Panacibacter microcysteis: one gene and its partner. The protein of the gene in region 1 interacts with the protein of each later gene in a pairwise test. Links are inferred from orthologs where the notes say so. Each region holds a gene or a part of one and is shown on either strand. Other genes may lie near its edges. The genes, in order: sucC and sucD.

Region 1 (7,118 bases):
CAAAATGGTAAACGCCTGATTTATCTTTAAACTGAGAGCCACCCTCTCCTATTGATGTAGTGGTTGCTTTATTAAACGCATCCTGGAATTCTTTGGAGCCGGGTGCGAATCTACCTTGATCCGCATAGCCCCTAGCTGTAGTATGTGCTTGTGCTGAAGGCAGTCCGGATAATACAGCATCAGTATAAACAGCAGTATATTGTTGAAACCAGACAGAGTTTGCCTTCCAGGCATTATTTATAGATAGTGCGGTTAACGTTGAAGCATACGAGTCGCCAGAGTTCTCCTGTGTTGTGTATGCTCTAAACAGCCAGTTTGGGTTTTTTATCTCAAATTTATACTGTCCAATCCTGAAGTTTTTTAATGAATACCTGTCTGCTCCAGTATAAACACTTGTCCCTGACCCCCAATTGGCTGTTAACGACATTTGAGTAGATGGGGTAATGTTAAAATATAATCCAGCATTAAATTTGAGGTTTTTAGCATCGTAATCTACAATATCTTTTTCCTGATAGCCTGTGCGACTTACAGCCTGAGCACCATATACGTCCTTATACTGAGCAGGATTTAATGACGGACCAAAATATCCTGCATAAAATGGAAGGAAAGCATTTAAAGGAGCAGTAGCAGGATTCGCTGCGAGAGTAGCTTTAACATCCGTATAAGGCATGGAACTAATTAACTGATTCAACAAATCCGTTGTACCTGGTGGCAATGTAGGAACACCTTGAAAGACCGCAACTTGTGCAAAACTTTTAAGTCCAGCGCTTGCTTCATCACCGAAAATATTTACACCATCATAATTTGGATCTGAAGCTCTCGTTCCACCGTTTGGATCTATTTTACTTAAAACGTTGTTACGCAAAAGATTGGTGCTGTCATTTGCCTGCCAGTCATTTGCCTTTATATATTCGGCGCCCACTTTAAACGCGAATTTTTCTGACACCTTTTTACCCCATCTGAAACTCCAGTCATAAAAAGGTGCAGCATTATGTCTTGAATCATTAATATGGTTTACTCCCTGCTTGATTTGGAAACTTACACCCTGGTATTTAAAAGGATCTTTACTGGATACAAGCAACGTACCGTTCATGCCCCCCGAACCATAGAGTGCAGAAGATGCACCGGACAACAATTCCATATTATCAACATCCAGTTCAGAAAGCCCGATCACATTACCCACAGAAAAATTAAGGCTTGGTGCCGCGTTGTCCATACCATCTACCAATTGGTTGAAACGTAAATTACCGCTGCCATTAAACCCTCTTGTACTAACTGTTTTAAAAGTATAGCTGGATGTTGTAATGTCAACACCTTTTAAGTTATTCAATGCATCATAATAACTGGCACCCGGCGTGTTTCTTATAGTTGATGCGTTAACACGCTCTATTGAAACCGGTGCTTCCATTATTCTTTGCGGTAATTTGGTTGCAGCTACCACGATATCCTGGCCAAGTGCATAAGAAACATTTAATTCTACAGTAACTTCTCCCCCGTTGTATTCCACTTCTTTTGTTTCAAAGCTGATAGCGCTTACCACTAATGTAAACGGAGGCTTTTGTGAAGTAGTAAATTTAAAGTTTCCCTTGTCATCGGTATATGCACCTATTGCTGAACCTTTGATAACGACAGATACCGCGGAAACAGATTCCTTGGTAGTGCTGTTTAAAATCTTTCCTGATACTGTTGTTGTTTGAGCAAAACTTTTAAAACTGATTAACAGGGCGACAAAGCAAATCACTGGAATGCACTGACTCTTTCTCATGAGGATGTTAGTTTAAATTAAGTTGAACAGGCAATGATAACAATTGTTATTTTTCTCGTAAAATTTTTATTGTCCACATTTGTGCAGATAAATTACGCTATTTAATCTGTAATACCATGCTGTAAACCCATAAAGAGATAATTTTGGCACATGGCAAACTTTACATTCCCTCACCAAACCTCCTTTTATAAAGGAAAAGTAAGAGACGTTTATACTATTAATAATCAATGGCTGGTAATGATAGCGAGCAACCGTATTTCTGCCTTCGATGTTATTTTACCAAGACCGATACCTTATAAAGGACAGGTTTTAAATCAAATAGCTGCTTACATGCTGGGGGCCACCCAGGATATTTGTCAAAACTGGTTATACGCCACCCCTGCGCCCAATGTTGCCATCGGCAAAAAATGCGAACCATTCAAAATTGAAATGGTCGTGCGTGGCAACCTTACGGGGCATGCATGGCGCACCTACAACGCTGGCAAAAGAACACTTTGCGGTGTACAAATGCCGGAAGGTCTAAAAGAAAACGACTTTTTCCCCTCTCCTATTATAACGCCTTCCACAAAAGCTTCTGAAGGCCACGATGAAGACATCTCAGCAGAAGAAATTATCGCCGGTGGCCTTGCAACAAAAGATGAGTGGGAAACGCTTTGCAAATACACTTTGGCTCTTTTTGCCAGGGGTAAAGAAATTGCTGCCAAACGCGGCCTTATACTCGTGGATACGAAATACGAATTTGGCAAACTGAAAGACCAGATTGTTTTGATGGATGAAATTCATACACCCGATTCATCGCGCTATTTCTATGCAGATGGTTATGAAGAACGCCAGCAAAAAGGCGAACGCCAGAAGCAACTTAGCAAAGAGTTTGTACGCGAATGGCTTATTGCCAACAACTTTATGGGCAAGGAAGGGCAAACAGTGCCTGACATGACTGATGAATGGGTTGACACCATCTCCAAACGCTACATAGAATTATACGAGCAGGTTATTGGCGAGCCTTTTAAACCGAAGGAACTGAGCGACGAAGAAACATACGAATGCATCATTTCAAGCCTCAGCAACTTTAGCGCTTAACACCAATACCAGTTTACAGCAACCATACAACTGCCCATGCAACTGAATACGGCTATTTTCGATATGGACGGACTTTTGATCGACAGCGAACCACTCTGGAACGAAGCAGCAGCAGAAGTTTTCAGGATGTACGGCGTTTCCCTTTCTGAAGAACAATATCATTCCACTACAGGTTTGCGTACAAAAGAATTTGTGCAATGGTGGTTTCAGCATTTCAACCTGGGCGATGCAGAACATGCCCGTGCAGAAAAACTGATCTTCGAAAAAGTAATTGAAAAAATAGAACAGAAAGGCAGAGTTATGCCGGGCGTGCCGTACATCTTCCGCTTCTTTCATGAGCGCGGTTTTAAAATAGGCATTGCATCTTCTTCACCGCTGGGTATGATTGATAAGGCTATTGAAATGTGCGGTCTGCAACAGTTTGTGCAGGCAAAGGCGTCGGCAGAAAACTTACCCCATGGCAAGCCACACCCACAGGTTTACCTGGATTGTGCCCTTGCATTAAATGCAGACCCGCTGGAATGTATTTGTTTCGAAGATTCATTTCCCGGTCTTATTGCCGTAAAAGCAGCCCGCATGAAATGCGTGGTGGTGCCACATTTCAGCCAGCAAAAGAGTGAGAAATGGGTTATTGCAGATCTCAGGATTTCATCATTACAAAATTTTGGCGAGCTGCATTTAAACCTGATGCAGTAAGTTTTTGTAACCGGCAATCGTTTTTCATGGCATCGCCGGTTGTGTCACTCACTTGTACTGATGGTTTTTATGGCATCTTTTCGTTGCGCTTTCCTCCCACTTCCTTATGATCACTCTTCTTTATTAAGTTTTGCAACACCGCAAATAAAATGGTTGTAAAAAGCTTACGCCGGTAGCACCTTGCTGCATAATGATATGCAGTACAAGCGTGCGACGCAACCAAAGTTTAATAGCAGCACTGCTGCCGGGTACATAAAAAAAACTCCCGCAAAAATTGCAGGAGTTTCGATAAAAAAATATGATTAACTAAGCAACTGCATTTTTAACGAGGTCAGCAGCTTCGCTTAACTGAATTGCACTCTGTACTTTAAGACCACTTTCATCTATAAGCTTCTTTGCTTCTGCTGCATTGGTGCCCTGTAAACGAACAATGATAGGAATGTTGATATTGCCCAGTTTGTTATATGCTTCAATAACACCGGCCGCAACCCTGTCGCAACGCACAATACCGCCAAAAATGTTGATGAGGATGGCTTTTACATTTGGGTCTTTCATGATTATGCGGAAACCGGCTTCTACCGTTTGCGCATTTGCGGTACCGCCTACATCAAGAAAGTTGGCAGGCTCTCCGCCACTCAGTTTGATCATATCCATCGTAGCCATGGCCAGGCCTGCGCCGTTTACCATACAGCCAACATTACCATCAAGTTTTACAAAGTTGAGGTTAAACTGACCTGCTTCTACTTCTGTAGGGTCTTCTTCTGTAATATCTCTCATTGCTGCAAGATCCGGGTGACGCATCAATGCATTCTCATCAAGATTCATTTTACAGTCAACCGCAATTATCTTCTCATCACTTGTTTTGAAAAGCGGGTTAATCTCAAGCATGGAGCAATCGAGCCCCACATACGCGTTGTACAGGTTGGTTACAAACTTTACACAGTTTTTAAAAGCCTCGCCGCTAAGACCGAGGTTGAAGGCAATCTTTCTTGCCTGGAAACCCTGCAGGCCACCACCCGGGTGTACCCATTCTTTATAAATTTTCTCAGGTGTGCTGTGCGCAACTTCTTCAATATCCATTCCGCCTTCTGTACTGTACATAATTACATTTTGTCCTTTTGCACGATCGAGAAGGATAGACAGGTAAAATTCTTTTACAGGGTTTGGACCGGGATAATACACATCCTGTGCTACCAGTATCTTGTTTACCTTTTTACCCGCAGCACCTGTTTGAATGGTTACCAATGTATGACCTAAAATATTTTTGGCAATGCTGCTGATATCTTCAAGGCTCTTTGCCACGGCTACACCGCGCTGTTCAGTGCCCTCTATTTTACCTTTACCACGGCCACCCGCATGAATCTGGGCTTTAACCACGGCAAAATTGTTTCCTGTTTGTGTTTTAATCTGGCGATACGCTTCTTCGGCGCTCATTACATTATCCACCGCAATGCCTTCCTGTACGGGCACATTGTATTTTTTCAGCAGTTCTTTTGCCTGGTATTCATGTAGGTTCATACTGTAAAATTTGGTTGCGAAGATAGGAGTAAATGAAACAAGTTACAAGCCGTGAAAAAACGATCAAATCTGTTATTTGGTTTACGTTGCAAAAACAGTTTTATGCTGCCTGCAAACATTACTCAATATTTTTTTACAACCCGGTTAAACGTGATCTATGCTATGTCTGCTTCAAATAACCTTGTGCCCGGTTTTTAATTTACAACGGGAATTTATATCTTGCCTATGTAACAATCGTAAAGCCTGCAAAACAACGATACCCGAAAGAAAGATTTTACTGTTCCTTACCCGTACATGTTGACTGCAGGCTGATACGCACATGAATGGCACAATTTTTCCTGAACAAAAGTTTTCCTGTTAAGAGTTTCTCTGTTTAAGCAACCAACTGTTCAATACCTCCATCTTTCTATACCTATGATGACTGCATCTTATTTACCACGCATGTGGACACACCAAATAATTGTATTATGACCAAAACACTTACCCAACTAACATTTGTACTGTCGCTTCTGCTTTTCTCATCTTTGCTGCGTGCACAACAAAAGCCCAATGTTATTTTTATCGTAGTAGATGATCTTGGGGCCGTATTTGAGGCATACGGCAACAGCGACGTGCCTACACCTAATTTCTACCGGCTCATGGAACACGGCACAATGTTTAAACAGGTGTATTGCCAATACGCGCTGTGCAGCCCAAGCCGGGCAACACTCCTTAGCGGCAAAAGACCAAACTCTACCGGCGTACTAAACAATGGCACCAGTATTCGTGTAAAACTGGGCGCCGATTATAAATTTTTACCGGAGTACTTTCAAAGCCTTGGCTATTATACTGCCAAATTTGGGAAAATGACCTGTGGGCACGAAGAAGAAATAGCCTGGAACTATTACTACGACAGCGTTTCGGGAGATGGCATTTCCGGTATTGGCGGCTCGCCCAAATGGTGGGTAGATACATCCCGCAAAATAGTGGAAGACACGAGGAGCGGCGTATTTACAACAGCTATGATCAGGCATATGCAGCAACCCGGAACAGGCAAACCCTATTTCTACGCACTGGGCCTGGAAGCGCACAATGAATTTGATCCCATTCTGTCTGCATGGAACAAAATTGGCGATGCTGCAACACAGCAATTATTGCCTGTAGACCTTGCAGGCACTAAAACAAACGTATACGGAAACGGGTCTGGCAACATTACGCTGCCCAATACCCCGGTAAACGACGCAGACGACATACCGCTACCGGCGCTGAAAAGCCTGGAACAATATCCCCCGGATGAGTGGCGCAACATAAGGCATGCATACTACGCCGAAATAACACAGGTGGATGATTTGATCGGTAAGGTAATGGACGAACTGGACACCGAAGATGCGTGGAAGAATACCGTGGTAGTATTTACAAGTGATCATGGCATACAAACAGGCGAGCACAACGGCCTTTGGTTTAAACAAACACTGTTTGAAGGAGCGTTAAGAGTTCCGCTCGTGGTATGCGCGCCGGGTAAGCCTGCAGGCATTCACAACAGCCCGGTCGAATTGGTTGACCTATACGCGACTCTCGCAGAACTTTGCAGCCTGCCCATACCTGCAGACCAGGAAGGTTCGAGCCTGGTACCGTTGCTTGACAGGCAAAATGTGCGCTGGAAAGCCGCAGCCTTTGCACAGGTAAGAAGGGTTGACAGGCAAGGCAGCAGCGACACTACACTTTCCGATGCGGTAAGAACAACTCAATACCATTATAACTCATGGGGTGTAGATGGAGAAGAACTCTACGACATCATTAATGACCCTGATGAATTTACCAATCTTGTTACCAACCCCCAATATGCAGGTGTGTTGGATACCATGCGTAATTTATTAGTGAATAACTGGCAGGGGGCAAAACCACCAAAGTATAAGACAAAAACATTTTACAGGGATGCAGATGGCGATACATACGGCACAAGAGCAGACACCATTATTGCATATTTTGCCCACAAAGGGTATGTGTCAACACCGGGCGACTGTAACGATACAAAAGCTTCTGTAAACCCGGGCGCTGCAGAAAAGACCTGCAATGGCTT
Region 2 (7,005 bases), on another replicon or contig:
CAGGATGGCGGCTGGGATGGTAATTACCAGGGTAAGCCGCAGCCATCAGATGTTTATATTTATGTTATTGATATTGTTTGTGAAAATGGTACACCGCTTAGTTATAAGGGTAACGTAACGTTGATAAGGTAGTGTACAGGAATACTTAAAGAACTACAATGGTAGTTTGAGAATAATTAACCGGGTAGTGCTGTTGCCGCACAATGATATGGCGTACAAGAGTGCGACGCAACAGGAGCTTAATAAAGGATCAAAAAGCCGGGTACATAAAATAAATAACCCGTAATGCATGTTTAGAACTAAAAAAGAAAAACAGAGACCTGTGAGTTTACCGATACGAAAAAATGTGAAATGTAATATTATGAAGGCTGCCAGCGCCATAATACTGTCAATGACAGGTTTTGCTATGCATGCTTTGGCACAGGATCCTCACTTTTCGCAGTTTTTTGAAGCGCCTCTTTTACGAAATCCATCACTTGCGGGGCTTTTTGCTGGCGATATACGTGTACAGGGTGTATATCGTAACCAATGGGGCAGCGTTACTATACCTTACCAGACCGGTTCTTTGAATGCAGAATATAAACAGCCGGTAGGCCAGGGAAATGATTTTCTTACTACAGGCCTGCAGTTATTGTACGATAAAGCGGGTATTACAAATTTTACCACCACCAATATTTACCCGGCCATTAATTATCATAAGTCTTTGAGCGATGTGGAGAACAGGTATTTATCACTTGGGTTTATGGGTGGTTTTGTACAAAGGCGTATAGACAGGTCTAAAATGACCACCAATAATCAGTATGACGGCAATGGTTATAACCCGGGCCTGGCAGATGGCGAGTTGTTTACCCAAACAAATTATAATTACTGGGATGGCAGCTTCGGCATGTCTTACAACTCTTCTATAAAAGGCAGTGAAACAGACAATTATTTCATCGGCGTGGCGTATCACCATTTTAACAGGCCGCTCAACTCTTTTTATAAAAATCCGCCGGTGGAATTGAAACCGAAATGGGTGGTTTCCGGCGGTATGCGCTTTACCACATCTGAAACGTCTTTCATTACCATACAGGCAGATTTTAGCAAGCAGGGTGAATATAATGAAGCTATTGCCGGCGCAACTTATTCTGTAAAAATTGGAGAAGATTATACAAAGCCGAAATATGTTATTCATGCCGGCGGCTACCTTCGGTTGAAAGATGCATTTATACCGGTAATAAAACTAGACTACAACCCGTTTTCCATATCTATGAGTTACGATGCCAATGTTTCCCAGTTAAAAACTGCAAGCCAGGGCAGGGGCGGGTTCGAGCTGGCTATTTCCTATACAGGCTTTCTCGATCGCAACAATACCACGCAAAACGCGGTACTTTGTCCAAAATTCTAGGAAAGTAATGGGCCCGGCAGCAGAACATGTATGATGCTTCCGTTGCGTCGCACTCTTGTACTGTTGAAGCTATACGCAGCCACCGCGAAGACCGAAGCGGACTTCTTTCCGCATAATCTTTCCTGTCTCACCGTTGCACAATAAGTATTAATACTGATTTTTTGAGGTGTTTTTCAACAATTGGCCCTTAGATTGGTTAATGTTCCTGTATTTTGCATTATTAATAATCAATTAAAGAACATGAGCACAATAATAGGACAAAAAGCACCGGAGTTACAACTGTACGATACAGAAAGAAACCTTGTAAACCTGGCCGATCTTCAGGGCAGCAATGTACTGCTACTCTTTTTTCCATTGGCATTTACAGGTGTTTGTACAAAAGAGCTGTGCAGCGTAAGAGACAACATTGCTGCCTATAACAATATAAATGCAAAAGTGCTTGGCATTTCAGTAGATTCTCCGCAAACCCTTGCCCGGTTTAAAGAAGAGCAACACCTGAATTTTCCGTTACTGAGCGATTTTAACAAAGAGGCTTCTGCAGCATACGGTTGTTTGTACGAGTCATTTATTGGATGGATGAAAGGTGTTTCCAAGAGGTCTGCGTTTATCATTGACAAGGATGGCCTCGTGCAGTATGAAGAGGTGTTGGAAAATGCCGGAGAACTGCCAGACTTTGAAAAAATCAACCAAAAATTAGCGGAACTCAATTAATATTTGATAAAAACGTTAAATTGCAGATTCGTAAACAATAATATGTTGGTACTTTTATTGTACCAATTTATCTTATGAATAGAATTTTACACATTTCTTTTCTTACAAAGCGTTTGCTAACCTTCATCATAATAATTTTGATGACAGGTTATTCATTTGCTTCAGGTACCCAGGTAAAGATTATAAAATGCTATCCCAACCCGGCTACATCTGTTGTAAATTTTGAATTTCAAAATGGTGGTGATAAAAATGCAATCTTGCAGATTTACAGCTTCTCAGGAAAAAAAATGAAAGATGTTTCACTTGCATCAGGAAAAGCAACTGTAATCCTGGATAATGATTATTATCGTGGTATTTATGTTTACAGGCTTACAGATAAAAATGGACGCATAATAGAAACAGGTAAATTCCAGGTTGTTAAATAAGATTAGCCAAAAATATTCTTACAAACCACGCTTACCAGCGTGGTTTTTTGTTTAGGCAAGCCTGTACATTTTACCCGGCATGCTTATTACAACGTTTTGAAGTTCCAGGCTAAGTATACCTGCTGCTATTGCGCTGGTGCTGAGGTTACTTTTCAGCAACAACTCGTCTATATGCATACCCGGATTGCCGGACAGCAGATTTACAATCGTTTGCTCGTCAGCAGATAATTCTATAAATAATTCTTTTTGTACTTTACGTGTATTGTTTTTTTTCTGCCAACCCATTTTTTCAGCGAACTGTTGGGCATCTGTTAATAAAGTGGCGTGGTTATTTTTAATCAGATAGTTGCAACCCGCGCTTTTTGCATCAATAATTCTGCCCGGGCAGGCAAAGACATCGCGTCCATAGTTATGTGCCAGTTCCGCCGTTATCATGCTGCCGCCTTTGATGGCGGTTTCAACAACAATAGTTGCATCTGCCATGCCTGCTACAATGCGATTGCGCCTTGGGAAATTATGCCGGTCTGCCTTTGTATACCTGGTGAATTCAGTTAACAAGCCGCCCTGCAACATCATATCTTTTGCAAGTGCTTTATGCTGCGGAGGGTAAATATTGTCAAGGCCGTGTGCCAGCACACCAATTGTTGGTAACCCGTTTGCAAGTGCCGCCCTGTGCGCAATAGCATCTATACCAAAAGCCAGGCCGCTAAGTACTAAAACATGCTGTTCCCGAAGGTCTTCCACCAGTTTTTCTGTTACCTGTTTGCCATAGTCTGTGCTCGTTCTGGTGCCGATAATACTGATGATTTTAGCATGATTAAGATCTGCATTTCCACGGTAATAAAGCAGGACCGGCGCATCAATACACTTAAGCAAGCGCTGCGGGTAATCTTTGTCTTTTATGAAAAAAGTTTGTATTTTATATTTTTCAATGAACAGCAACTCATCTTCTGCCAGGTTGAATTGAGTAAAGTTTTTTACTGCGGCAGCCCTGACTTCGCCAATCAAATCTACCTTTCCCAGTTTTGAAGCGGAGGCTTTAAAAACAGCTTCTGCGCTGCCAAAATGCTCTATAAGCGCTTTTGCCTGAACAGCACCAATATTTGGAACCATGGTAAGAGCAACCTGGTAAAGTGTGTCATGACACATGTAGCTATCCGTTTTTTACGGATAAAGATAAAGGGTTTGCTAAAAGTTATGATGATATTTAATAATATGTACCGGTGAGCTTCTTTAAATCATGCACCATTGAAATATTCGCCTGGATCTTCGCAGTTGCTGCATATAGCTTCAACAGTACAAGAGTGCGACGCAACGAACGCTTAATATTGCTACAGGAGCCTGGCTAATAAAAAAATGACCGCCTGTAAAGACGGTCATTTATAAACTTAAATGTTTGTTTACTTTTTTAGCGCTTCTGCCATGGTTTTACCAATATCTGCAGGGCTTGCCACCACATGAATGCCACACTCAGCCATGATCTTCATTTTAGCTGCAGCTGTATCATCTGCACCACCAATGATAGCGCCGGCATGTCCCATTCTGCGGCCTGGAGGTGCAGTTTGACCGGCAATGAAACCAACAACCGGTTTGGTGCCATTTTCTTTTATCCAGCGGGCAGCCTCAGCTTCCATACCGCCACCGATCTCTCCAATCATAATAATTCCGTCTGTATCAGCATCATTCATAAGTAATTCAACAGCCTCCTTTGTGGTGGTTCCAATAATAGGATCGCCACCAATACCGATTGCTGTAGTAATACCCAGGCCCGCCTTTACAACCTGGTCTGCGGCCTCGTATGTAAGGGTGCCGGATTTTGAAACGATACCGATTTTACCTGGTTTGAAAATGAAGCCAGGCATAATACCCACTTTAGCCTCGCCGGCGGTGATAACGCCGGGACAGTTGGGGCCGATCAATCTTGTAGATTTACCACGCAGGTAATCTTTTACTTTCACCATATCCTGCACAGGAATACCTTCTGTTATACAAACCACCAATGCTATACTGGCATCGGCTGCTTCCATAATTGCATCGGCAGCAAAAGCCGGTGGTACAAATATGATGCTTACGTTTGCGCCGGTATTTTTTACCGCATCTGCCACAGTATTGAATACCGGTTTATCCAGATGTGTACTGCCACCTTTGCCAGGTGTAACACCACCTACTACATTTGTTCCGTACTCTATCATCTGGCCTGCATGGAAAGTTCCTTCTGTACCGGTAAAACCCTGTACAATGATCTTCGAATTTTTATTCACTAATACTGACATGATGCAATTTTTTTCGGTTGCGCAAAAATAGGTGAAAGCACTTATAGTTTAGACTTTATCATCAGCAGTTTTTAGCATGTATAAGATGCGATGAGCTTTTCTTAGCCCCGTTATTTTGCTGCCGGGTTAAGCTTGCCACTTGACTGCCCTGGCCAACAACATTGCCAAAGTATTACTATTTTTACACATTCATTCAAAACCTGCTCTGCAATAAGAATCGTAGATCGATGGATGATAACACCCATTGTTAAACTAATTGTAATTGCCTGCCGTATGTAAAAGAGTTGAGATTCCTTTTTTTAACTGGACTAATTTTGGTTTTGTATGGCATTGAAGAAAAAGCTGGGTTTGATTATTTTGTTGCTAACGGCGTATGTAAACATCATTCATGCGCAGTCGAAGACATTGAGCGGAATTGTATTGGATAAGCAAAGTGATGAGCCTATACCTTATGCATCTGTGGTGTTTAAGGTTAGCGGCCGCGGTATGATAACGGATTCTGCAGGGAAATTTTCCTTCTCATTAAACACATGGCCTGCAGGCGACACACTGCAGGTACTCAACGTTGGTTATAAAATAGCTGAAATCCCCGTTGCACTGCTGAAAGATTCTGCATCTGTTACCATTTATATAGAAGTTGAGGCACCCAAAAATGAGGCTGTTGTAAAAGCCAAATACAACAGGGCGCTCTGGTTCTGGCGAAAAATCATTTCAAAGAAACCAGTTAATGACCGTTCCAACTACAGCAACTTTGGCTATGAAGTGTACAACAAGCTCGAACTGGATCTTAATAAAGTAAACAGGGATAAACTGGAACGGAACTTTGCACTAAAGCCGCTGAAATTCGCTTTTGACTATACCGACACGTCTTCTGAAAAAGACCCTTTTTTGCCGGTTTACCTTACTGAAACAATCTCTGATTATTATTACGAGAAAAAACCTTACCGTACAAGAGAAGTAATCAAGGCCACCAATGCAAGCGGGTTCAACAACGAAAGCTGGATGAAACAACTGGGTGCAACCTACCAGAATGTAAATGTGTACAGCAACCTTATTCCTGTGCTGGATAAATCTTTTATTTCGCCTTTCAGTGATAATGCAGACAACTATTACAACTTCAAATTACTCGATACACAATACCTGGGCGGCCGAAGGCTGGTGCATTTTCAATTTAAACCTAAACATGTAGGTGAGAATACTTTTGAAGGTGATAGCTGGATACATGATACAACATTTGCGGTGCAGAAAGTTACCCTGCGGCCGGCACTCGATGCAAACATCAACTTTGTTACGGGGCTTACATTGATACAGGAGTATAAACTGGTAAGCGATTCTTCGTGGTTTTTGTATAAAGACAAGTTCGTGGTTGATATTGCTCCGGTTGGTGCCAACCGCCTCGGTTTTAAAGGAAGAAAAACCACCACCTACAGAAATGTGTTGATCAACAGCAGCACAGTGATCAACGAACTAAATAAAGGTAAAAGCAATGAAGAGATCATCCTCGTTCCAAATACCACAGACCTGCCAGATTCTTTTTGGGTGCAGCACCGTTTCGAGCCCCTCAACAAAAACGAACAAAACATTTATAAACTGCTCGATACACTCGAGAACAATAAAACTTTTCTTTTCTATAAAAATTCAATAGACTTTCTTACCACCGGTACAAAGTATATTGGCAATTATGTTATTGGTCCATGGTATTACTGGTTTTCCGGCAACAGGTGGGAGGGTACAAGGGTACGTTTCGATCTGTCTACCAATCGTGGTTTTAGCCAGCACTGGTATTTGCACGGTTACCTGGCTTATGGGTTTACAGATAAAAAATACAAAGGCCAGGCTGAAATAAAGTACCAGTTTAGCCGAAAGCCATGGAGCTACCTGCTTGCCTCTTACAAAAGTGATCTGGATAATGGCCAGGTTGTGTACGACCAGCTGGGCAGCGATAACGTATTTGCTGTATTTGCACGTAAACCCAATGTGCCATTTAAATTTCAGCAGATAACAGAAAAGAAACTCGAGTATTTTACCGAAACCAATAAGAATTTCTCCGTTGGGTTAACGCTTTCCAGCAGGCAATACAAAGCATTGCTCAATCTGCCTGGCAAGGACGCTTTTCCCACAACTGATGGCGAGCCGCTTAACTCTTTTGAAACACGTCTCAGGTTACGATATGCATACCAGGAGCGTTTCCTGGAAAGCAATTTTGATC

The links.
Region 2: the proteins of sucC (region 1) and sucD interact in binary tests that used the Escherichia coli proteins (3 or more experiments, as listed by UniProt). The link is inferred for Panacibacter microcysteis from one-to-one orthologs.

The regions. Positions count from the first base shown.
Region 1 is NZ_JADWYR010000003.1:347,080-354,197, reverse strand. What follows is about bases 2,954-5,845. They hold sucC (ADP-forming succinate--CoA ligase subunit beta), read right to left. Parts: upstream 5,060-5,845; coding sequence 3,848-5,059; downstream 2,954-3,847. Other genes in these bases: I5907_RS20865 (sulfatase-like hydrolase/transferase), read left to right, coding at 5,527-5,845; hxpB (hexitol phosphatase HxpB), read left to right, coding at 2,954-3,541. Also shown: I5907_RS20885 (TonB-dependent receptor domain-containing protein), read right to left, coding at 1-1,765; I5907_RS20880 (phosphoribosylaminoimidazolesuccinocarboxamide synthase), read left to right, coding at 1,916-2,845; more of hxpB, read left to right, coding at 2,882-2,953; more of I5907_RS20865, read left to right, coding at 5,846-7,118. UniProt on the Escherichia coli protein: Succinyl-CoA synthetase functions in the citric acid cycle (TCA), coupling the hydrolysis of succinyl-CoA to the synthesis of either ATP or GTP and thus represents the only step of substrate-level phosphorylation in the TCA.
Region 2 is NZ_JADWYR010000001.1:265,013-272,017, reverse strand. What follows is about bases 2,861-5,639. They hold sucD (succinate--CoA ligase subunit alpha), read right to left. Parts: upstream 4,797-5,639; coding sequence 3,924-4,796; downstream 2,861-3,923. Other genes in these bases: I5907_RS01130 (DUF5686 family protein), read left to right, coding at 5,121-5,639; dprA (DNA-processing protein DprA), read right to left, coding at 2,861-3,672. In the rest of the region: I5907_RS01160 (PKD domain-containing protein), read left to right, coding at 1-132; I5907_RS01155 (PorP/SprF family type IX secretion system membrane protein), read left to right, coding at 362-1,387; I5907_RS01150 (redoxin domain-containing protein), read left to right, coding at 1,628-2,098; I5907_RS01145 (T9SS type A sorting domain-containing protein), read left to right, coding at 2,173-2,523; more of dprA, read right to left, coding at 2,575-2,860; more of I5907_RS01130, read left to right, coding at 5,640-7,005. UniProt on the Escherichia coli protein: Succinyl-CoA synthetase functions in the citric acid cycle (TCA), coupling the hydrolysis of succinyl-CoA to the synthesis of either ATP or GTP and thus represents the only step of substrate-level phosphorylation in the TCA.